One region of the Exiguobacterium sp. s166 genome, then DNA from elsewhere that is predicted to be linked to it. Evidence: a T-box and tRNA genes for the amino acid it is inferred to sense, from the RefSeq annotation. Region 1 holds a T-box; the other holds one or more tRNA genes.
The links. A T-box is a leader RNA that pairs with one kind of tRNA and senses whether it is charged. The one in region 1 lies ahead of alaS (alanine--tRNA ligase), so its partner is inferred to be a tRNA-Ala.
Positions count from the first base shown of each region.

Region 1 (11,862 bases):
GCCGAAGAAGCGAACCTCGCGACGGCGAAGAAAAAGGATTCGACCGGTATTTGTTTCATCGGGGAACGGAATTTCAAACAGTTCCTCAGTCAGTATCTGCCGGCGCAACCGGGTGAAATGCGGACACTTGACGGTACAACGATGGGACGTCATGACGGTCTGATGTATTACACGATGGGACAACGCCACGGTCTCGGGATTGGCGGAGACGGAGAACCATGGTTCGTCGTCGGGAAAAACCTCAAAGAGAATATCCTGTTCGTTGAGCAGGGATTCCATAATGAATTGCTTTATTCAGAGGGGTTATATGCGTCTGATATCAGCTGGACGGCAACGATGCCGGTCGGGACAGAATTCCGTTGTACAGCGAAGTTCCGTTACCGTCAAACGGATACACCTGTGACCGTTCGTATTCTGGACGGCGGACGGTTAGACGTCGCGTTCGACGAACGGCAACGGGCAATCACACCGGGACAAGCTGTCGTTTTCTATGACGGAGATATCTGTCTTGGCGGGGCGACGATTGACGATGCATACAAAGCGGGCAAACAGTTAACGTATCTTGCGTAAGGGAGAGAATGAAATGAACTACAACGAAGTCGGGTTCCGACATCTGGAGTCCGGGAATTATGAACTGGCGGCTCAAGCTTTTAACGATGCCATCGAAGAACAACCAAATGATCCGACAGGTTACGTCAATTTAGGGACATTGCTCCAATCAATGGACGATGCTGACCGGGCACTCCGGTTTTACGATAAGGCATTGACGATTGATCCAACGTTTGCCAGTGCCCATTATGCCAAAGGGGCATTATATTTCTCGGCGGATTTACTGGTGGAAGCCGAAGAATCATTGCGCCTTGCTTTGTTACATGGACTCGATGACGCGGATCTTCATTTCATGCTCGGTCTGACATATCAAAAGCTGGGTGATCCAGTCCGGGGAATTCCACGTTTGAAGCAAGCCACGGAACTGAACGGTGTAGATGTTGAAATCGCCTTCCAGTACGGTCTTGCCCTTGCTCAGAACGAACAGATTGAAGAAGCGGCTGAAATCTTCGAGCAGGTATTATTGCTGGAAGAGACACACACGGATGCCCGTTATAACTATGCCATTGCACTGGCTTTTTTAGGTCAGCAGGAAGCATGTTATACGGAACTCGAAACTGTTCTTGCTTATCAGCCGAACCATACGATGGCACAGGATGCGAAAGCGAAGATGGATGCCTTATTGAACTAAAAAAAGCGTTGCGACCGATGAACATCCCGGTTTCGCAACGCTTTTTTCATTAATGTCCGACTTCACGTACGATTCGTAACGGTGGACCGGAAAAGTCTTCATACGCTTCGTCCATGTTTTTCGTATACAGTTCGATGACATTTTGTTCCGTATCTTTAAAGTAAGCGGAGTACTCCTTATCATTCGATGTCTCCTGTTCATCCCATTCACGAATTTTGACATCAATTGAAGCAGTACGCAACAGATCAAGGGCTTCTTTGAATTCATTTTTCTCGACATAAAAGGCGCAATGGACATGGACTCCGCCTTCATCGTACAAGCTGTCCCACTCTGTGACAGGAAGGTGTTTGACTGTCCGTTCTTCCATTGTAAAGTCACGTTTGAGCCAAAGGCCGAGACGGGTGTTTCCGCCAATGTACAACCACGTTGCCCAAACGCCGTCCTGCTTTTCCTGTTCATGACTCGGCTCGGCATCTTCCGGTGCCCACTGTTCAACAATCGGAATACCAAGCGTCCCGTTCCAAAAGGCAACAGCCCGTTCCATATCTTCCACTTCCAGCACTAATTCACACAATCCGGCAACTGGCAATCGTCCCATGATTTGTTCCTCCATTCAATTATTGATTCAAGAAATGTTTCCCTCATTTAAAATCCCTTAAACGAATGCTATGATTGGAACAGCGTAATGGAGTTCAGACAGAAAGCAGGTGGAGTGATGGAGCACCCCCATCAAGTAGTCGGCCGCATTAAACGTGTGCTTTTTTCCTCCGAAGAAGAAGCCCATTCCATCGTTTTGATGGCAATTAAAGAAAAGAACTTTGAATTAAAAGAAACAGAACTCGTCGTCACAGGAACCGGTGTCGGAATCGAACTCGGCGGAACGTATCAAGCATTCGGACGATTGATTGATCATCCGCGATTCGGTAAACAACTAAAAGCAGAGTTGATCCGCCGGTCGGTTCCGATGACGAAACACGCAGCCGTCCGTTTTTTGACGAACGGTTCGTTTACCGGCATTGGTCCGAAAACAGCGAAAAACATCGTCGATGCTCTTGGTGAAGATGCAATCGATATCATCTTAAAAGACAGCAAGGCACTTGACCGTGTCCCTGGACTGAAACAAAAACAGGCCGATGTCATCTTCAGCCGACTCGCAACCCTATACGGTGTTGATCAATTGATGCTTTTTTTAGCCCCGTTTGATGTTACTCCGAAACTCGCGGCGAAGATTTATGCGGCATATGAAGGAGACGCGATGGCGAGAATTCGGGAAAATCCTTATTCTTTAATGTACGAAGTCAGTGGCATCGGTTTTAAGACAGCCGATCAAATCGCCTCGCATCTGGGGCTTATCGGCTTGCATCCGGAACGGGTCGCAGCCTCCATCATGCATATACTCGAACAGGAGGCGGGAGAGGGGCATGCGTTTGCAACCGTCGAATCACTGTTGCAACGGGCACCCCGTCTACTCGGAGAAGATCCCGGCGAACGTCTCGAACAAGCCATCGAACTGTTGTTGAACGAAGATAAGGTCAAACTCGAAGAAGGCTGTTTGTATTTGCCGACGATTTTTTATGCGGAAGTCCGGGCGGCAAAGGAACTGGCCCGTGTCATGGCGAACGGAGCGGAGCAGGAAGTTGATGTCGCGACGATTCTGTCGGCCATCGGTCAGCTCGAAGAACGGTTCGGTATGGAATATGCAGTCCAACAACGGGAAGCCATCGAACTGGCGGTCAAAGCGCCGTTGATGGTCTTGACGGGTGGACCGGGTACCGGGAAGACGACCGTCATTAAAGGGATTTTGCACGCGCTTCAGGAAATTCATGATTGGCCGCTTGAAAAAAGTCAGGTCAAATCGGGTGAGGTCTATCCCTATGTCCTTGTTGCTCCAACCGGACGAGCGGCAAAACGCTTGTCGGAAGCGACGGATGTTCCGGCGATGACCATCCATCGTTTGTTAAAATATGACGGGTCAAATTTTCAATTGGACGAAGACCAACCGATCTCGGGCAAGGTTTTGATCATTGATGAATCATCGATGATAGATATCTACCTGTTATCGAGTTTGTTACGAGCGGTACCGAATGGCATGAAGATTTTATTTGTCGGCGATCGTGATCAACTGCCGTCGGTCGGACCGGGACAAGTCCTGGCCGACTTAATGGACACAGACGGAATTCCGGTCGTTCGGCTCAATGTCGTTCACCGGCAAGCCGAGGATTCCTCGATTCTTCGGCTGGCTCACGATTTGAAAAACCGGGTCACGTCAGCTGACTTGCTTGCTCCGTTATCTGACCGGCGATTTTATTCGCTCGCCCCGCAAGAGTCGTTACGCGGTATCGCCGCCTTCGCGGAAAAAGCACTGGCGAAAGGCTATTCGAAGTTTGACGTCCAAATCCTGGCGCCGACGTATCGTGGACAGGTAGGAATCGATGAACTGAACATCGTCCTGCAACAGGTCTATAATCCGGAAGCGCCCAAAAAACGGGAAGTCAAACAAGGGACACGAATTTACCGGAGTGGAGATAAAATTCTTCAGCTCGTCAATAATGCGGAAGAAAATGTCTATAACGGGGATATCGGCGAAATCGTCAACATCTTTTTTGCAAAGGAAAATGTCGACAAGGTGGACAAAATCATTGCCCGGTTCGATCAGACGGAAGTCGAATACAACCGGAGTGAGTGGGATCAATTCACACATGCGTATGCGATTACGATTCATAAAGCACAAGGGTCGGAGTTTCCGATTGTCCTGATGCCGGTCTTTTTCACCGGAGCCTTTAAACATTCCCGTAATCTCATCTATACGGCCGTCACACGGGCAAAAGCCAGTTTGTTGTTGTTCGGAGATCCCCGTGCCTTTTATAAAGCTTCCCAAGAGGAAGAACCACGCCGGCGGACCCGGCTGATTGAACGGCTCGGCGGTATGACAAAGACTTGACTGAATGCACCAGATAGGTAATAATCACGGTAGATGAATGGACGCAAAACGTTGATGGAAGATAAGTAAGTCGTAATCTTCATGACCAGAGAGAGATGGATCTGCTGCAACCATCTTCATGACGATTCGATTGAAGCTCCTTCCGGAGTCGAGTGCAAACACTTGCGGGTAATCTCCGTTAACGGATTTTTCGAGGTAAAGAGAGCACATGTCTTTACGAACGAGGGTGGTACCACGAAAGCGATGCTTTCGTCCCTTTTCAGGGATGAATGTATCGTTTTTTTGCGTTCAGGACAAATTAATCAATGGGGGTATTTTCGATGAAACCATTAAAACCGTTGACGGGTGCACAAATCCGTCAGATGTATCTCGACTTTTTCCAGTCTAAAGGACATGCAATCGAACCAAGCGCATCGCTCGTTCCAATCGAGGATCCAACATTACTGTGGATCAACTCGGGTGTCGCTACGTTAAAAAAATATTTTGATGGACGAGTCATTCCGCAAAATCCGCGGATTGTCAACGCGCAGAAATCGATCCGGACGAACGATATCGAAAATGTCGGAAAAACAGCACGTCACCATACATTCTTTGAAATGCTTGGAAACTTTTCTGTCGGCGACTACTTCCGTGAAGATGCAATCAAATGGGGCTGGGAACTCTTGACGAGTGACGAGTGGTACGGACTTGATCCGGACCGTCTTTCCGTGACGATTCATCCGGAAGACGACGCAGCACGTCAAATCTGGCTTGAACTCGGTGTGCCGGCTGAACGTATCATTCCGCTGGAAGATAACTTCTGGGAAATTGGTGAGGGTCCTTCAGGTCCGAACACAGAGATTTTCTTCGACCGCGGACCGGCTTTCGGCGACGATCCGAACGATTCTGAATTGTATCCGGGCGGCGAAAACGAACGGTATCTCGAAATCTGGAACATCGTGTTCAGTCAATATAATCATGATGGACACGGCAATTACACAGAATTACCGCGTAAAAACATCGATACCGGGATGGGTCTTGAGCGGATGGCGAGCGTCATGCAAGATGTGCCGACGAACTTTGACACGGACTTGTTCATGCCGATCATCCATAAGACAGAAGAACTCAGCGGTAAACTTTACCGTGAAGACACAAAACTGGATGTCGCGTTCAAAGTCATTGCTGATCACATCCGGACGGTTGCCTTTGCAATCGGAGACGGTGCGTTGCCTTCGAACGAAGGACGCGGTTATGTCTTACGCCGCCTGCTTCGTCGTGCTGTCCGTTATGCAAAAATGCTCGGAATCGAACGTCCGTTCATGTACGAGCTCGTTGATACAGTCGGTAGCGTCATGGTCGATTTCTATCCACAAGTTCCAGAAAAAGCAGATTTCATCAAACGTGTCATTAAAAACGAAGAAGAACGATTCCACGAGACGTTACATGATGGTCTTGCCATCTTAAACACCGTGGCACAAGCAGCGAAGAGTAACGGTGAACACGTCATCAGCGGAGAAGATGCCTTCCGTTTGTATGATACGTATGGTTTTCCACTCGAATTGACGGTTGAATATGCGGAAGATCATCAGATGTCTGTCGATGAAGAAGGATTTAAACGGGCAATGGATGAGCAACGGAAGCGTGCTCGTGCTGCCCGTGAAGACGGCGGTTCGATGCAACAACAATCAGAAGTGTTAGCAACGTTGACTGTTCCAAGCCAGTTCATCGGTTATACGGACCTTGAGACGGATGCTAAAATCATTGCTTTGTTGCATGATGGAGAACGAGTGACAGAAGTCGCTGCCGGCGAAGAAGCACAATTGTTGCTTGATATTACACCGTTTTATGCAGAAAGCGGTGGAGAAGTGGCGGACACAGGAACCATTACAGGTCCTGATTTCGTCCTTGATGTCAAAGATGTTCAAAAAGCACCGAACGGTCAAAACCTGCATACCGTTATTGTTCGGACGGGGATTGCTTTGGCAGATGCGACAGTTCATGCAACAGTCGAAGCGTCGTCACGTCAAGCCATCACAAAGAACCATACTGCAACCCACCTGTTGCACAAAGCATTAAAAGATACACTCGGGACACACGTCAACCAAGCTGGTTCACTCGTTTCGGCAGATCGTCTCCGGTTTGACTTCTCGCACTTCGGAGCAGTCACGGCTGAAGAATTGACAACTATCGAACAGGATGTCAACCAAGCAATCTGGGCATCACTTGCAGTCGACATTGAAGAGATGAACATTGCTGATGCGAAAGCAAAAGGTGCAATGGCTCTGTTTGGTGAAAAATACGGTGAGACGGTTCGTGTCGTTTCGGCTGGAACATATTCCATCGAATTATGCGGTGGAATCCATGTTCGAAACACGGCAGAAATCGGTCTGTTCAAGATTGTTTCCGAATCAGGAATCGGAGCTGGAACACGACGGATTGAAGCAGTCACAGGCGCTGGAGCATACCATGTGATGAACGGTCACCTGCAGACACTCGAGCAGGCAGCACGCGTACTGAAAACGAAGACGACTGAAGTACCGGGACGGATTGAAGCACTTCAAGTCCAGCTCCGCGAAACGGAACGTGCACACGAATCCCTACAAGCAAAACTGGCAAACATTGAAGCAGCATCATTGAAAGAGGATGTCGAGCAAATCAATGGAGTCCAAGTCCTTGCGAAGCAAGTCGACGTCTCAGATATGGATGCGCTTCGCGGTATGATGGATGAATTGAAGTCGAGTCTCGGTTCGGCAATCATCGTCCTCGGCAGCGCGCAGGGAGACAAAGTCAACCTCGTTGCAAGTGTCTCGAAAGACTTGATTGATCAAGGATACCATGCCGGTAAACTGATCAAGGAAGTAGCGACGCGTTGCGGCGGTGGCGGTGGCGGCCGCCCGGACATGGCACAGGCTGGCGGAAAAGATCCTGCAAAATTAAACGAAGCTCTTGCGTTTACTTCACATTACGTGCAATCACTGGCATAATAGAGAAGTAGTGTAAATGAAAGAGGTGATTAACGTGAGTCAGATGGATCAAACGATGAAATTTAATTTTCCAGAAGACGATAGCCAGGCGGCAACACGCGAAGTATTGCTGACGGTCTATCATGCTTTAGAAGAAAAAGGCTATCATCCGATCAACCAAATCGTCGGATATCTACTTTCCGGTGATCCTGCTTACATTCCTCGTCATAACGATGCACGTAATATGATCCGAAAGATTGAGCGTGATGAACTACTGGAAGAACTCGTGAAATCTTATCTATCGGAGAGTGGAGACAAAAAATGAAGCGTGCCATCGGACTTGATGTCGGTTCGAAGACGATCGGTGTTGCGGTGAGTGATTTGATGGGCTGGACAGCACAAGGCATCGAGACCATCAAATGGACAGAACCTGAATATCCGGTCGCCTTCAAGCGACTCGAGGCAATTATTAAGGAATACGGTGTCGAAATCATCGTCATCGGACATCCGAAAAACATGAATGGATCAATTGGTCCCAGAGCTGAGGCGAGTGAAGCGTTCGCGCGTGAAATCGAGACGCAGACAGGCCTTTCGACCGTTCTTGTCGACGAGAGATTGACGACGATGCAGGCAGAACGTATGCTGATCGATGCCGATGTCAGTCGAAAAAAACGGAAACAAGTCATCGATAAGATGGCAGCAGTCATGATCCTACAATCTTATTTGGATCGGGCAAATCGATAAGGAGGAAATGAGATGTCTGAAGAAAAACGGCAGTATCTCTTTCCTGATGAAGACGGTGGCGAACATCTTTTCGAAGAATGGTACCGTTATGTCAGTGAGCGAACCGGCAAGACCTATCTATTTCTCGAAATGATTGGTCATCCGGAAGAGGGCGCAGATGATTTGATCATTTGTGAAATCGACGAGTTTGGCGAAGGCGAAGATGATTTTGAATTGAGCCTGATTGATGAAAACGATGAGCAGACTTGGGATGAACTTGAGGCTGCATTAAAGGAGCGGATGAATGATGCAACAGAATGAACCTACACATTACGTAATTCCCGATGGAGAAGGTAATGAATTTAAATTTGCCGAGCGTTTACGGTATGAAAGCCCGCGCTCAAGCAAAACGTATATTTTCCTTGAGCCAGTCGGCGCGGATTATGATGAAGCAGAAGAAGTCGACATCTTTGTTTATGAGTTAGAAGAATATGGTGATGGTGATGATGACTTCAACCTAGTTCCGATCGCAGAAGACGATGCAGAAACTTGGGATGAAATTGAAGAAGTCTTTAATACATTAGAAGACGAGCTTGACTAAACCGACTCGTGTATAAGGTGGTGTCGTCAGAGCAGCAGCTCTTTCGATATCACCTTGTTTTAAGAGAAGAAGGAGGAACCGATGGAGAATGAATGGAAGAAAAATGCTGAAATCGAACAGAAACGTCGCCGGACATCGCGCCGGATTACGTTAATCATCCTTTCAGTATTATTCACGATTTTCTTAGTAGCAGGAGCAGCCATCTACATCTTTTTAAAGAGTTCACTCGAGCCGGTCAACGAAGAGGCGACGAAGTCCGTCAAAGTCGAAATTCCCTTAGGCGCCGGAACAAGTACGATTTCAAGCATTCTCAAGGAAAAAGATTTAATCGCGAACGAAACGATTTTCCGCTATTATGTCCGCTATAAGAATGAATCGTCATTCCAAGCCGGGACATACACATTGACGCAAGCGATGACACCGGATGAAATCATCAATGAGTTAAAGACCGGAACGATCATGAAAGCAGCAGATGTTAAAATTACGATCCCTGAAGGAATCACGATGGATCGTCAAATTGCCATCATTGCGAAAGCAACCGGTTTTAAAGCTGACTCGATCCGAAAATCATTGACGGATGAGGCGTATATCAAGACATTAATTGACAAGTATCCGATGTTAACGGATGAAGTGACAAAGCAGGGAGTCCTTTATTCACTCGAAGGATACCTTTTCCCGGCGACATACGAATTCGACAAAGGAAAAAGTATCAATCAAATTGCCGAAACGATGTTAGATGAGACGGAAAAGATTTATGATGAGAACACCGATGCGATTAAGAAATCAGGCATGACCTTCCATGAAGTGTTGAGTCTCGGATCGATGGTCGAGCGGGAAGCCGCAACACCAGACGATCGTCGTGAGATTGCCGGTGTCTTTACGAATCGCCTCAACGACGGGATGAAACTCCAATCGGATCCAACGGTCTGGTACGGTACAGGAGAGAATACAGCACTGACGACATTGAAGGATCTTGAGAACAATTCGAAATACAATACGTACAAGTATGAAGGTATTCCGATTGGTCCGATTTCAACGGTCAGTAAAGATTCAATTCTTGCCGTCCTTAATCCGAAAAAGACGAAATATGTTTATTTCTTTGCCCGACCACCAAGTGATAAAAATCCACGGGGGCAAATTCTTTATGAGGAAACCTATGAGGAACATCAACGAAATGTTGTGAAGTATAAACCGGAATGGGTCGAATACGAAGCAAGTAAAGAGCAATGAACAGGGGGTTGATCGGGAACGGTATGTTCGTTCCCGGTCAACCTGTTTATGCGCAGAAGGAGTGAATTCCGAATGAATGATTTTACAGCGTATGTCGAAGGGATGATTCGACCGCGTGATCCCTTGTTACAGGAAATGGAAGCATACGCGAAAGAGCACCATATTCCAATCATTGAACTGACGGGATCGGAAGTTTTGTTATCGTTGTTGACGTTACAACAACCGAAACGAATTCTTGAACTTGGAACAGCGATTGGTTACAGTGCGATTCGGATGGCTCGTGCCTTACCGGATGCCCGGATCACGACAGTAGAACGAAATGCGAAACGATACGCCGAAGCCAGGATGTTCATTGAACGATCAGACGTCGCGGACCGGATTGACATCGTTTTTGCTGATGCAGTAGAATTAGCCGAAACCCTTGAACAGCAGTTCGATGCCGTATTCATCGACGCAGCGAAAGGACAGTATAAAAAATTCTTTAACGGTTATGGGCGATTGGTGCCAATAGGCGGAGTTTTATATACGGATAACCTGTTTTTGCACGGAGATGTCCTTGAGACAGATCCGAAGACCTTTGACCGGAGAAGACGGCGCCTTGTCCGTCTGGTTAAAGAATTCACGGCATGGATGATGGAGCAAGATCAATATGATACGACGATTTTCCCACTTGGAGACGGTGTGTCCGTCAGTCGGAAAGTAAAGTCGGAATGAATGATGGAGGTACGAATTCAATGCAAAAACCGGTTGTAATTGGTGTGGCTGGAGGAACAGGTTCAGGAAAGACGACGGTCGCACGGTCACTTGTCGACGCGTTCCCGAGTGAATCCATCGTCATGATCGAGCAGGATGCTTACTATAAGGATCAAAGTGAATTATCGATGGAAGAGCGTTATCAAACAAACTATGATCACCCGTTTGCCTTTGATAACGATTTGCTGATTGAACACATTAAGGCACTGCGAGAAAATCAGGCGGTTGAAAAACCGGTCTATGATTACGTTGCGCACACACGGGCAACGGAGACGATTCCGCTTGATCCACGTGACGTCATCATCGTCGAAGGTATTTTAGCGCTTGAAGATGAACGTTTACGGGAATTGATGGATATTAAAGTCTTCGTGGATACAGATGCCGATGTTCGGATTCTGCGCCGGATGCAACGTGATATGAATGAACGGGGACGTTCGATTGATTCTGTCGTCGAGCAGTATACGAAAGTCGTCCGTCCGATGCATCTTCAGTTTTGTGAACCAACAAAACGATATGCTGACATCATTGTTCCCGAAGGTGGCGAAAACCACGTGGCAATCGATTTACTCGTCACGAAGATCCGGGCGATTCTCGATTATCGGTCTTCACTTGATCAAAGAGGATATTGATTCCAAAAAAGATGTGAATATACTATACTAGTGGAATAAAAAGGAGCGTGACAAAAATGGCAGAAAAACAGTATTACATGACGCTTGAAGGTAAAGCGAATGTTGAAAACGAATTAAACGAACTGAAGTCAGTCCGCCGTAAAGAAGTTGTCGAAAACATTAAGATTGCCCGTTCATTTGGTGACTTGTCGGAAAACGCGGAATATGATTCAGCGAAAGAAGAACAAGCAATGGTCGAAGGCCGGATTGCTCAATTGGAAGAGATGTTACGCAACGTCGCCATCATCTCGGAAGATGAGAAGGATATCTCGGTTGTTGGTATCGGGACAACAGTTACATTCTTGATCCTTGAAGACAATGAAGAAGAAACGTATACGATTGTTGGTAGTGCAGAAGCCGATCCGTTCACTGGGAAAATCTCGAACGAATCACCAATCGCTAAAAGTCTGTTCGGTCACAGCGTCGGTGAGCAAGTATCCGTTCAAGCACCCGGCGGAGATTTCGCTGTAAAAATTACATCAATCAAGTAAATAAGAACGGACAGCAGCCGGAGCAATCCGGTTTTCTGTTTGAACGGGGGGAAAAGACATGCCAATCGCAATCATCGGAGCGATGGAAGAAGAAGTAAACTTACTTCGAAATGAATTATCGGAACGAAAAGATACCGTCATTGCCAATTATCATTTTTATGAAGGATTGTTGAACAGTGTCCCGGTCGTTATCTTAAAATCCGGTATCGGAAAAGTAAATGCCGCAATCGGAACGACATTACTGCTTGATCATTTCAAGCCAAGTGCCGTCAT
Region 1 covers NZ_JACSMU010000001.1:308,679-320,540, reverse strand. The annotation lists gene mnmA (tRNA 2-thiouridine(34) synthase MnmA) at 1-570, shown strand, start outside; gene KNP93_RS01660 (tetratricopeptide repeat protein) at 584-1,240, shown strand; gene KNP93_RS01655 (VOC family protein) at 1,290-1,838, opposite strand; gene recD2 (SF1B family DNA helicase RecD2) at 1,956-4,181, shown strand; T-box leader at 4,224-4,441, shown strand; gene alaS (alanine--tRNA ligase) at 4,502-7,144, shown strand; gene KNP93_RS01640 (IreB family regulatory phosphoprotein) at 7,179-7,448, shown strand; gene ruvX (Holliday junction resolvase RuvX) at 7,445-7,867, shown strand; gene KNP93_RS01630 (DUF1292 domain-containing protein) at 7,880-8,167, shown strand; gene KNP93_RS01625 (DUF1292 domain-containing protein) at 8,151-8,447, shown strand; gene mltG (endolytic transglycosylase MltG) at 8,529-9,677, shown strand; gene KNP93_RS01615 (O-methyltransferase) at 9,750-10,391, shown strand; gene udk (uridine kinase) at 10,412-11,059, shown strand; gene greA (transcription elongation factor GreA) at 11,116-11,589, shown strand; gene mtnN (5'-methylthioadenosine/S-adenosylhomocysteine nucleosidase) at 11,648-11,862, shown strand, end outside.

Region 2 (11,862 bases), on a different contig from region 1:
GAAGTAAAGTGCGGAATCCATCGTTTCCGAAAAGATGCCGAGCGTTGCCGCCACGGCCGCCATCAGCCAGCCGCTTTTTTGCAGTTGACTCTTATCGATATAGGCAAGCGTTAGTTCATGTAACCGTTCGTCCCGTGCCGTTTGCATCTGACTTTCCTCCTTCATCCCTGCTGGATCTCTGTTTCACTGATATAAGTCGGATCAATCTGTTTAGAGCGGTACATCAAGAAACGCCGGCAAAGCCAGTAAAACGGAATGACGAAAAGACACAGTCCAAGCAAAAAGACCGTGCTCGAACGATTAGCCGTGAGAACAATCAACGCAGCCAGCGCTCCGTATTGAAACAGGCCGACGCCGACATGCAGACGGAACAGACGGTCTGCTGATTTTTTTGACGTGTGACGGGCAACGATTTGAAAACGGCGGCGTTGCATCACTACATCATATATGAAATACAGAATCGGAATGATTAAGGCAAGCAACGGTCGTTCGATCATATTGCTGACGAATAAAAACAGGGCCAGGACACCCCATAATTTAGCGGTCGTTCGTTGATGCATGTTTTGATAGAGCACCTTTAATTCGGTTTGTTGAACCGTTACAGTTTCCATTCGGGCACGTTCCTTTCGTTTGTTCTCTACTGTCATATACTTACATTTTACCAGTTATGTTTCAAAAAAAAAGAAACTTCTGCAAAAGAAGTTTCTAGGCCGAGACCTGGATGATCAGATAGATGACACTGTATGCAACAATGGCGAGCGGAATCATTGCGACACCGATCAACCAACCGTTCTTATCCCGAATTCCGAGATACAGAACCAGACAGCCGACGATGAAGGCAATGAGTGTAGTAAATGGATTCATACGAGTTCCCCCTCAAAAAATAACCTATAAAGAAATTTCCCATTCCCGGAACTTGATAAACACCGAAAGCCTTTCTGTAACACACTGCGAAAAAAACAGTGTCGATCCCGGTGAAGCTTTACCGGAACCAACACTGCTTTCAAATCCTTACTTCTTCGTGATGACGACTTTCTTCTCGACGACATGGCCGCCGAGGTCTTTTAATTTCAAGTTGTAGACGTTTTGACCTTTTTTCAAGGTAACAGTCTTGTAGATTGTTTTCTTGAAGGCACGCATTTCATACGGTTCTTTGAACGAACGGCGGTATTCGGCATTACCGTTCAGATCAAAGCGTAACTCATCGTAGTTGTCGCGCAGGACGATCGTCATCTTAGCTGTTTTCGTTTTGCTTGAAACCGTTTTTGGTGCTGTCACACGGATTGTCGGACGCTCCGAGTCGATGATGACTTGACGGCTGAAGGCAACACGATTACCTTTTCCATCATAGGCTTCGACTTTAAACGACTTCACACCATCCGTCGTATACGTGATGTCATGGCTGAATGCATAGTGTTGTTGAACCGCATCCCAGCGTAATTTAACGGCTTTTCCGTTAATTTTGAATGATTTGACGCCAGTCTCATCAGAAACGTTTCCTGAGACATTCACTTGTTGTGATGTCGTTAAGCCCAGTGCTTCCGGTGTATCGATCTGGACATTCGGAACGGCTTTATCGACACCTGATGTATTGACGTTTTTCTTCACGCTGTTACCGGCATAATCTGATACGACGAACGTGACTTTCGCCCGGCTTGGCAGATCCGTCAGCGTGTAGTTTTTAACAGACGGAGCGAGCGGCTGTTTCAAGACACTTTTTCCGTCGACCAGGATATCGAATGAAGCGACACCCGTTCCTTGGTCACCGGCTGTCCAGGAAACTGCTTTTTTGTCAGCATCCCATTTAACAGTCGCAGCCGGAATTTTCGTATCGATGTAGATCGGGAATAGAGCCGTCTGCCATTTCGCATTCGGATAATCGACGACCGATTTCACTTGGTAGTAGTACAGACCATCTTTGACTTTTGAACCGTTGACCGTTCCATCCCACGCCGCATTCGTCACCGGTGTGAAACCATCTTCCGATCCGCCATCGTAATAGTTTTTGATGACGTCTGACTGCGTTTCGAGTTTGCGGAGTGTTGATTTATTGCGGTCAAGAATCGAGTACTCGACTTTTTTCGCATTCCGTAAGAATGACAGGACCGGGAAGGCCTCATCGGCACTGCCGTCACCGTTTGGTGAGAACGAGACTTTTTCTTTAACGACGTCGCCTGCAGCATTCGTTCCGAGGAGGTTGAAGTTATCCTTCACTTCTGTCGCAAGACCTGTGACGCCGTAGAACGTGTTGTCATCGTAGAGTGGTGCATCAAGGATTGGTGCTTTGTCCCATGCTCCTTTGAAACCAACGTACGGAACTGTCAACTCAGGATTTTTGCTGTTCGTATCGATCAGACGGACGAATCCTTCGACGAAGTAGCCGTTTTCGAAGATTGACTCAAGCGGTGCACCGTTTGCCCAATCGACTGTATCTTTTAAATCAACCGTAACGTTGACTTTTGTTGTACTCTTCGCGTTAATCGCGACTGAACTTGCTTTCTTCGAGCCGACCGTGAAGGAGATCGGGAACGTGCCTTTGTTGGCGTCAACCGCATCAACTGTTCCTTTTTTGAATATACCGTTGGCTTCCAGGAAATTTTGACCTTGGACGGCGAGATCCGATTGGACCGTTCCGGCAAGTTTATACGTCAACTTCTCATTGCTGTAGTTCTTCAGGTCTAACGTGAAGCTGAACTTGTCGCCGACTTGTTTCAAGGCGGCTTTTCCTTCACCCGACTTCGTTTCCGTAACGACGACCGGTGTTTTCATCGCCGCACGTAAGTCCATCAGTCCGGCACCTTCACGACGCGGAGAATAATAGTTACCGGTTTTTGCTTCCGCATTGTATTTTCCTTTATCGAGCTGCGGACGTGACGTGTTCATTAAAATCGTCTTCGCGAGTTTGACACGTGTCGCTCCACTGACCTTGAAGTCCTTGTCGATCCGCTGCATGACGAGTGCTGTTCCACCGGCGACGTGTGGTGCTGCCATCGATGTTCCGCTCATGACGCCATATTCGTTATCGTTGAGTGTTGAGTAGATTTTCCCGCCCGGTGCCGTGATTTCCGGCTTGAAGTCAAGGTTCGGCGTCACACCCCATGATGTGAAGTCAGACATTTCGCCTGCGACCGGGTTTGGTGTCGAGACTGCTTTTCCGTCAAACGTCACTGTCAATGCCTTGCCGTCTTTCGCTTTCGCTTCTAGTTCGTTTCCGTCGGCAATGCTTAACGAGACGAGCGGAATCGTAGGTTTATTAAGTGCCATGCTGACGTAATCGCCATGATCGACACGTCCGCGGACGATGACACCGGCCGCGCCTTGTTTCTCGGCTTCCGCTTGAATCATGCCGTAGTTGAAGCTGCCGTTCCGGACGACGAAGACGACTTTATCCTTGACGTCTTTGCCGGCATAGTTCGGTTCACTGCCGTCACCAACATAGACGACATCCATCTTCTCTTTATCAAAGACCGCAATCGGATTCGGCGAGTCTTGTTTCTGATAAGCGAGGTAACCTGCGTCCTGCCCGTCGACCGTCAATGCCATTCCTTCGAGTGTCAGCTGTGTGTTTTCAACCGACGCGACTTGCAGCGATTCGCTGATTAAGCCCGGCGAGCCGACGACACCGACGTCTGGATTCGACGCGTACGGGTTTCCGGCGCCGCTTCCGGCGAATGCCGAGTTCCCGGCTGAAATTGCACATAAAATACCGTTGTTCATCGCATTGACGATTGCTTTTTGTTCCGGATCATCTTTTTGGACGAAGGATGCCGTTGAACCAAGACTCATGTTGATGACGTCTGCTCCTAGCGCAATCGCATCATCAATCGCTTTGATATAGATATCACTGAATGTCGACGGCATCCCTGGATCATTGCCGAAGACCTTCATCGCGAGGAGTTGTGTTTCCGGTGCAACCCCTTTGATTCCACCGTTCGTTTCATCGCCGTTGGCACCCACTGTACCGGCGACGTGCATCCCGTGCATCGAAGCGCCTGGCCCAAGATCACGGATTTCGCTGTCATGATCCGCATAGTTATAGCCGTACGGTACTTTTTCCGTGAAGTAGTTTCCTTTTAAACCTTTTGACGATTTAAAGCTTTCGACTTTTGACGACGTCAAATCGACTTTCGTCTCCGGACTGAGGACCATGTCCTTGTGCGTCGGATCGATTCCCGTATCGATGACGGCAACGATCGTTCCTTCCCCTTTATAGCCGTAGTCCTGCCATGTCTGCTTCGCATTGACCATGTCTTTACTATGTAACATGTTTGGTGTTGCGCCCTTTTCGACTTCCGGACGCGCATATTCGTGTGCGATATGTACGTTTTTGACCCCGCTTAATTTTTTCAGTTCCTTGATTTTACCATATTTGACTTCCCCGCTGAACCCGTTCAATACGGTCGTGAAGCTTTCTTTATACGAAACAGAAATGTCTTTTTGGGCAATTGCCGCTTTGACTTCCTTCTGTTTGTTGACGATTTGATTCTTAAGAATAATTTTTTCCGTGTTGCTTAACGTGCTGTAACGCTTATTTTGTGCCTGCGCGTGTTCAATCGCTGCTTTTTGATCGAGCTCGACGACAATCCGTACTTTTTCGTTTTGACTGTATGACTTTTCTTGACCCGCTTTTTTCAGTGAGAGTGCTTGTGGCTTTTGTACATCCACTTTTTGTGATGACACGTGTCCCTCAGCATGAACTAGGCTGGAAGATGTCATGAGGGCAGCCGCCATCAGAGCAATCTTCTTTTTCTTCATTCCTTTTCCTCTTTTCCAAAAATGTAATGTGGAGCAAAAACGTATTAAACGAAAATTCTGTATTTTTAGTTTAATTAACTTTCGCTTAATATACAATTTAAATTTGGTGCTTTTTAAAAATATTTGTTTGTTTATTACATCACAAAATGAATAAATCCTTATATTCCCTTATCTATTTCTTACAGGTGAATAAAAAAGGACAAAAAAAACCTTGGTTTCCCAAGGTTTCGGCAGGTAAAGCAATATGGAGACTATCGGGCTCGAACCGACGACCTTTTGGCTGCCAGCCAAACGCTCTCCCAGCTGAGCTAAGCCCCCGTGTGTTTCTATAATGAGTATACCCATTGCTGTTCATTTTTTCAATATAAAATTAGACCGCTTACAAAAAAATCTCCCTCACCTTACCGGCAAAGGAGAATCTTCCGTTATTTGTTCAATTCACGCATCATATCTGCCTGTCGTTCGAGTTCAGCCTGTTGCTCCAGGATCAGCACTTTTTTATACGTCCGTGCCGAGATGATGATACTGATTTCATAGAGGATGAACAAAGGAACAGAAATCATCAAATGCGACGTAATGTCGGGCGGTGAGATCAACGCCGCGATCACGAACAACGCAAAATACGCATACTTCCGATTCTTCCGCATGAAGAACGGCGTTACGAGTCCGAGCCGTGTCAAAAACATCGTCACGACTGGTAACTGGAACAACAGACCAAACGGAATCGTCAACCGGATCAGGAAACTGAAATAGTTCTCGACACCGATGACCTGTTCAATCCCAAGCTCTTGTCCGAGTTCCGTTGATACTTCAAGTAAAAACGGCAACAGCCAAAAATAAGAAAAGGAAACGCCCGCGAGGAATAAGAAAAACGTCACGGGAATGTACGTCAACGTCGCTTTTTGTTCTTGATCGTGCAGACCGGGACGGATGAACGCCCAAAGCTGATACATCCAAAACGGGGACGCCAAGACGATTGCGATGATGAACGCAAGATTCAGATATAACATCAATGGATCAACGACGTTAAACGCATTTAAACCGATTCCGAGTTCCTTTAAGTCGGCCTGTAAGAAACGGACGAGCGGCCGGACGAGCGGAAAGGCTGCGATAAACATGACTACCACGATGATGAGCGACCAGATGATCCGCTTACGCAGTTCATCTAAGTGCGATGTCACACTCTGTTCTTGATCGATCGCCATGATTCACTCACTTCTCTTTCATTTCGTCCTTTTTATCCTTATCATCTTCCATGATGCCGTGTGTCGCACTCTTGAACTCTTTTAACGTTTGACCGGCCGCGCGGCCGAGTTCCGGTAATTTCTTCGGTCCGAAGATAATGAGGGCGACGACACCGATCAAGGCGATGCTTGCCGGTCCAATACCAAGTGTTAACGGGATTAAGTTTTCCATTATGATTTCACTCCTTCAGCTGATTGCGAATAATGCTTCATGAAATAGACGAGCGACTGCAGCTCGATTGACAGATCGATGTGATGCACCCGGACGTGGGCCGGGACATTCAACCGGGCCGGTGTAAAGTTCAGAATGCCGGTCACACCGTACTCAACTAACTCATCCGCTACTGACTGCGCGAACTGCGACGGTACCGTCAAGATGGCGACATCGACATGGTTCGCTTTGATTTGTTCTTTCATATCCGAGACGTGATAAATCGGAACGTCCTGCGTCGTTGTTCCGACCTTGTCTTCATCGGCGTCAAACGCGATGACGATACGAGTACTATTATTCTTTAAAAAGTTATAATTTGCAAACGCTGTTCCGAGATGTCCGACCCCGATTAAGGCGACATTCGTGACCTCGTCTTGGTTGAGTGTCTTTCGGAAAAATGTTAACAAATGTTGAACGTTATAACCGTACCCTTTTTTCCCTAACGCCCCAAAGTAGGAAAAGTCACGACGGATCGTCGCAGAGTCGACTTTGACCGCTTCGCTGAGCTCTGCTGACGAGACGCGCAGCTTGCCGGAGTTATAGAGACTTTGGATAAAACGATAATATAACGGCAGTCGTTTCGCCGTTGCTTGTGGTATTTTTGTGTCTGGCCCATTCATACTGCAGTTCCCCCTTCGGCCACGTTCTGACGTGGCACCCAAATCAATGCAAAGAATTCTACTCTCCTTGATTGTAAACCACTTCACATAGAGTAACAAATATTATATTCGGCAGGATTTTTCGTGATAGACTAAAGGGTGGAAGGATGGATGGATATGATTCTCTTACAAGTAAACCAACTCTCAAAATCATTCGGCGTAGAGCCGATTTTAGACAATATTAAACTCGAAGTACAGGAACGGGACCGGATTGCCCTCGTCGGACGAAACGGTGCCGGAAAATCGACACTTTTAAAAATCATCGCCGGGGAGCTGTCACATGACTCGGGGGAGATCATGAAAAGCAAGGAAGTCCGGATTGGTTATCTCGCGCAGGACAGCGGACTCGAGTCGAACGAATCGATTTGGAACGAGATGCTGACCGTCTTTGAGCATCTGCAGGATCAGGAACGGGCGCTTCGTCGGATGGAAATCGAAATGGGCATGGAGCACATTTTAAATGATCCGACTGCCTATGACCGTCTCCTGAAAACGTACGATCAAGCGCAACACGACTTCTCGGAAGCCGGCGGCTATCAGTTCGAAGCCAACATCCGCTCTGTCTTACACGGGATGCGTTTTTATCCGGACGATTATTCCCGCCGGATTCAGACGCTTTCCGGTGGACAGCGGACCCGGATTGCCCTGGCGAAGATGTTACTCCAGGCACCGGAACTGTTGATTCTCGATGAGCCGACCAATCACCTCGACATCGATACGTTGTCCTGGCTCGAAAGCTACCTGTCCGGTTACCGTGGTGCTGTCCTGATCGTTTCCCATGACCGCTATTTCCTCGATCAAGTCGTCAACGTCGTCTATGAATTGTCCCGGAACGTGTCGCGGAAATTCACAGGCAACTATACGAAGTATCTCGAACAAAAAGCGGCACTGTACGAACAGGAAATGAAACAGTTCGAACAGCAGCAGGAAGACATCGCGAAGATGCAGGACTTCATCCAGCGTAACATCGCCCGTGCGACGACGACGAAACGGGCGCAAAGTGTCCGCAAGCGTCTCGAAAAAGTCGACCGGATCGACCGTCCGGACGGTGACGAACGCAGTACGGTTCTGTCATTCCCGATTGAAAAGCAGAGCGGCAATGATGTGCTGCAGGTCAATCAACTCGCTGTCGGCTACGAAGAAGCCGTCTCGAAAAACATTACGTTCCGGCTGCAACGTGCGGAATCACTGGCGCTTGTCGGACCAAACGGAATCGGCAAGTCGACGTTACTGAAAGTGCTTGTCGGCCGTCTGAAACCGCTGTTCGGTGACTATCGTTTCGGTACTGGCGTCTCGATTGGCTACTACGATCAGGAGCAGGCGGAACTGAACGACCGCAATCGGGTCATTGATGAAATTTGGAACGAATGGCCGTTGATGCGCGAACAGGAAGTCCGGTCCGTTCTCGGGCAGTTCCTGTTCAGCGGCGATGATGTCTTCAAGCTCGTCCATGAATTGTCGGGCGGTGAACGCGGACGTCTGGCGCTCGCGAAGCTGAAGTTACGGAAAACGAATCTGCTTGTGCTGGATGAGCCGACGAACCACCTGGATCTTGATTCGAAAATGGTCCTCGAAAATGCACTTGTCGATTACGAAGGCACGTTACTGTTCGTCTCCCACGACCGTTACTTCATCGACCGCGTCGCGACACGTGTCATCGAGATGAGTACAGACGGCGTGACCGATTACCTCGGTGACTACTCGTATTATATGGAGAAAAAAGCCGAGAAGGAAGAAATCGCCCGCCTCGAAGCAGAAGAAGCGAAAGCGATCAAAGTCGCTTCGACGAAGACGATTGATAAAGAGGCGCAAAAAGAAGCGCGCAAAAAGAAACAACAGCTGGAGAAGCTCGAACAAGAAATTGAACGGTTGGAGAACCGGTCGGTCGAAATCGAACAGTTGTTGTGCGAACCGGAAGTCTTTAATGATATTCCGAAAGCGACCGCCCTTTCGGCAGAACGCGATCAGATTGATGTCGACTTGCTTGATTTGATGGAACAGTGGGAGTCGTTCCACTGATGCGCTCGAAAAGTTATCTGATCAATCTGATCCAAGGACTATTGTCCGGTGTCCTCTACTTCGTTCCGATGTATGCGGACTACGTCTCGGCTTTCATTCGTCCGGATGCGTTTAATGCCGTTTATCCGTTGTTTATCCTGATTTCCTGTATGATCGGTCTTGTCATTCAGACATGGAGCGGACTGTTCATCAGTTTATTATCCGGTCTGATCTGCACGTTGCTGACGATTCAGTCGTTCGTCGAACTGAATGATCCGATGATCATCATGTATTACGGTGCCGTCTCCCCATTAGCGGCCTTTTTAATCAGCTGTGTCGGGATTTGGGCGCTCGCCGTCCTGTTTTATCTACTCGACGGTTTCCAGTACAGTAAACGCCATAACATGGAGTAAGCAACAAAAAATAGACGAGGGAAGCAGACATCGAATCTGCTTCCCTCGTCTATTTGGCATGACTTTATCTTATTTCGTTGGACGGGTAATTGTGAAGATATCACCGATTTTCGCATAATCATTGCCGGCAAGACGGGCAATTGCTTTTAAACCGTCGGCATCAATCCGGAACGACTCCTCGAGTTCATCCGCGACATGATACCGGATGACTTCGCCGATTAATAAGTCAGCTGTTTCCAGTTCAATGTGTTGTGACAGTTTCAGCTCAAACCGGATTTTCGCTTCCGCGACCGCCGGGACATCAATCAAATCGCTGTCGATCAGCGTAAGATTCGTCCGGTTCAATTCACTTTCCCCGTAAGCAAGAGGTGCTGCCGTTTCATTGACGGCTTCGACAATCTCTTCACTGACGATATGGATAACGAACTCTTTATTCAACAAAATATTTTTAGCGGTGTCTTTTTCGCCCTGATCCGTCTTTTGGACGGCAATCAACAGTTGCGGCGGATGGCTCGAAGCGACGGTGAAGAAGGAAAACGGGGCGGCATTGACCGTTCCGTCCGCTCCTTTCGTCGTGACAAAGGCAATCGGTCTCGGGATGATACTCCCGATCAACAATTTATAGTTTTCTTTTGGACTGAGTGACTGTGCATCAAACTTCATCTTTTTACCCGCTTTCTCTGATCACCCGAGCATGGCTGCGAGTGAATAGTCTCCGGCACCAATCAAGGCGACGCCAAGGGCGATGACGATCAGTGCCATGTTATATTCGTACCCGTTCTGTGTCACCCAGTAACCATTTTGCCCGTGCACCTTGATGATTGCAACGAGCATCGACCCGATAATCAGTGCTGCCGCGAACCATAAGAACAATCCACCGGCAAATAGTAAACCACCAATCAGTTCTGCCAGTCCTGCCGTAAGCGCAAGCATTTTACCCGGTTTCATCCCGATCGATTCGAACCAGCCGCCCGTCCCTGCAATCCCGTGCCCGCCGAACCAGCCAAACAATTTTTGTGTCCCGTGTGCTGCAAATGTTAATCCAATCACCAATCGAATAAGAAATAATCCTAAATCCATCATCTTGATCAAAACTCCTTTTACTTAATGTTTTTTAATTACTTTTAGTAACCTAAATACGACTATAAACTAACACTTACTAAAAGTAAACAGATTTGTTTTTGTTTATTTTATTACTTTAAGTAAAATAATTCGTAATTTTGAATCAGAGTGGGTATACTAAGACTATAGAAAGGATGAGTGCTGATGGAAGAAACATTGATTCCGACTGCCCTTTGTCCGAAAGTCGAACATGCCTTTGAAATTTTGGGCAAGAAGTGGACGGGCTTGATTTTACGTCATCTCATGACGAAGACCTGTCGTTTCAACGAAATTCAAGATGCGATTCCAGAGTTATCTGGTCGTATGCTGACGGAGCGCATGAAGGAACTTGAGGCGGAAGGTATTGTCATCCGGACCGTCATTCCGGAACGTCCGATTAAAATTCAATACAGTTTGACTGACAAAGGTCGTCAGCTTGAACCTGTCATTCGTTCAATCGAAGAATGGGCCGAGCTCCAAGACTGACATGAAAAGTCTCTCCATTTGGGAGAGGCTTTTATTTCCGTTTGTATTGAGAACGATTATCAATTAAACTAAAGATGTTCATGTTTTGGAGAAAGGATGATTCAGATGAACATCATGATTGGTTTTGTCAGCATGTCCGGCAATACAGAAGATATCGTGCACCTTTTGCGGGCGGAACTCGAACGCAAGGGCTGTACGGTTCATATACAAGAGCTTGATCAGTTATATCCATCTGACTTCTCTCAGTATGATGCCGTGCTACTCGGCTCGTATACATGGGGAGACGGTGATTTGCCATACGAAGCTGAAGATTTCGTCGACGAGTTGGGGGAAAGTACGTTAAACGGCTTAGCCGCTGCTGCCTTTGGCTCCGGCGACTTGGATTATCCTAAATACTGTGCAGCCGTCGATACATTGGAACAGACGCTTGCATCTGCCGGCGCGACGATCGTCGTCCCTGGGCTGAAGATTGAGTTTGATCCCGATACACCCGAGAAACAAGCCGCCTGTCGTACGTTCGCGAATGAATTTTTTGTCCGGGCACAACGGCTTCACGCTTAACCGGAAAGAACCTCGACTTCAGCCAAGGTTCTTTTTTGTTTTCCAGCGTTTTTGGAGATACCAAGGAACAATCGTCAACACAAGAAAGACGACAATCGCACCGATGATGAGTTGCGGATCCTTCGAGACGATGCTGCTGCCTAAAAAGTTATAGGCAAATGTCCCGGGGATGATTCCGAGCAACGTCGCGAGGAAAAAGGACAGCAACCGGACTTTCGATAGTCCGGCGGCATAGCTGATCAAATCGAAGTTGAAGATTGGCAACAGACGGAAGATCAACACATAGATGAATCCGTTCTTTTCGAGCTGTTGCTGAATCTGTTCGATTTTTCCCGCCTGTTCCTTTTTCTTAATCAGTCTGTTTCCAAGCTTTTGCGCGACTAAAAAAGCAACGATAGCACCGAGAGTCGCTCCGATGACCGTGTACAGCGTCC
Region 2 covers NZ_JACSMU010000008.1:4,812-16,673, reverse strand. The annotation lists gene KNP93_RS13945 (hypothetical protein) at 1-147, opposite strand, end outside; gene KNP93_RS13940 (hypothetical protein) at 162-611, opposite strand; gene KNP93_RS13935 (hypothetical protein) at 706-864, opposite strand; gene KNP93_RS13930 (S8 family serine peptidase) at 1,012-4,755, opposite strand; tRNA gene KNP93_RS13925 (tRNA-Ala) at 5,001-5,073, opposite strand; gene tatC (twin-arginine translocase subunit TatC) at 5,181-5,960, opposite strand; gene KNP93_RS13915 (twin-arginine translocase TatA/TatE family subunit) at 5,968-6,171, opposite strand; gene KNP93_RS13910 (redox-sensing transcriptional repressor Rex) at 6,171-6,830, opposite strand; gene KNP93_RS13905 (ABC-F family ATP-binding cassette domain-containing protein) at 6,987-8,888, shown strand; gene KNP93_RS13900 (hypothetical protein) at 8,888-9,280, shown strand; gene KNP93_RS13895 (flavin reductase family protein) at 9,350-9,943, opposite strand; gene KNP93_RS13890 (DoxX family protein) at 9,965-10,363, opposite strand; gene KNP93_RS13885 (winged helix-turn-helix transcriptional regulator) at 10,547-10,867, shown strand; gene KNP93_RS13880 (flavodoxin) at 10,973-11,428, shown strand; gene KNP93_RS13875 (TVP38/TMEM64 family protein) at 11,447-11,862, opposite strand, start outside.
Region 2: it has a tRNA-Ala gene. The T-box ahead of alaS (alanine--tRNA ligase) is inferred to sense a tRNA for this amino acid. The anticodon was not compared.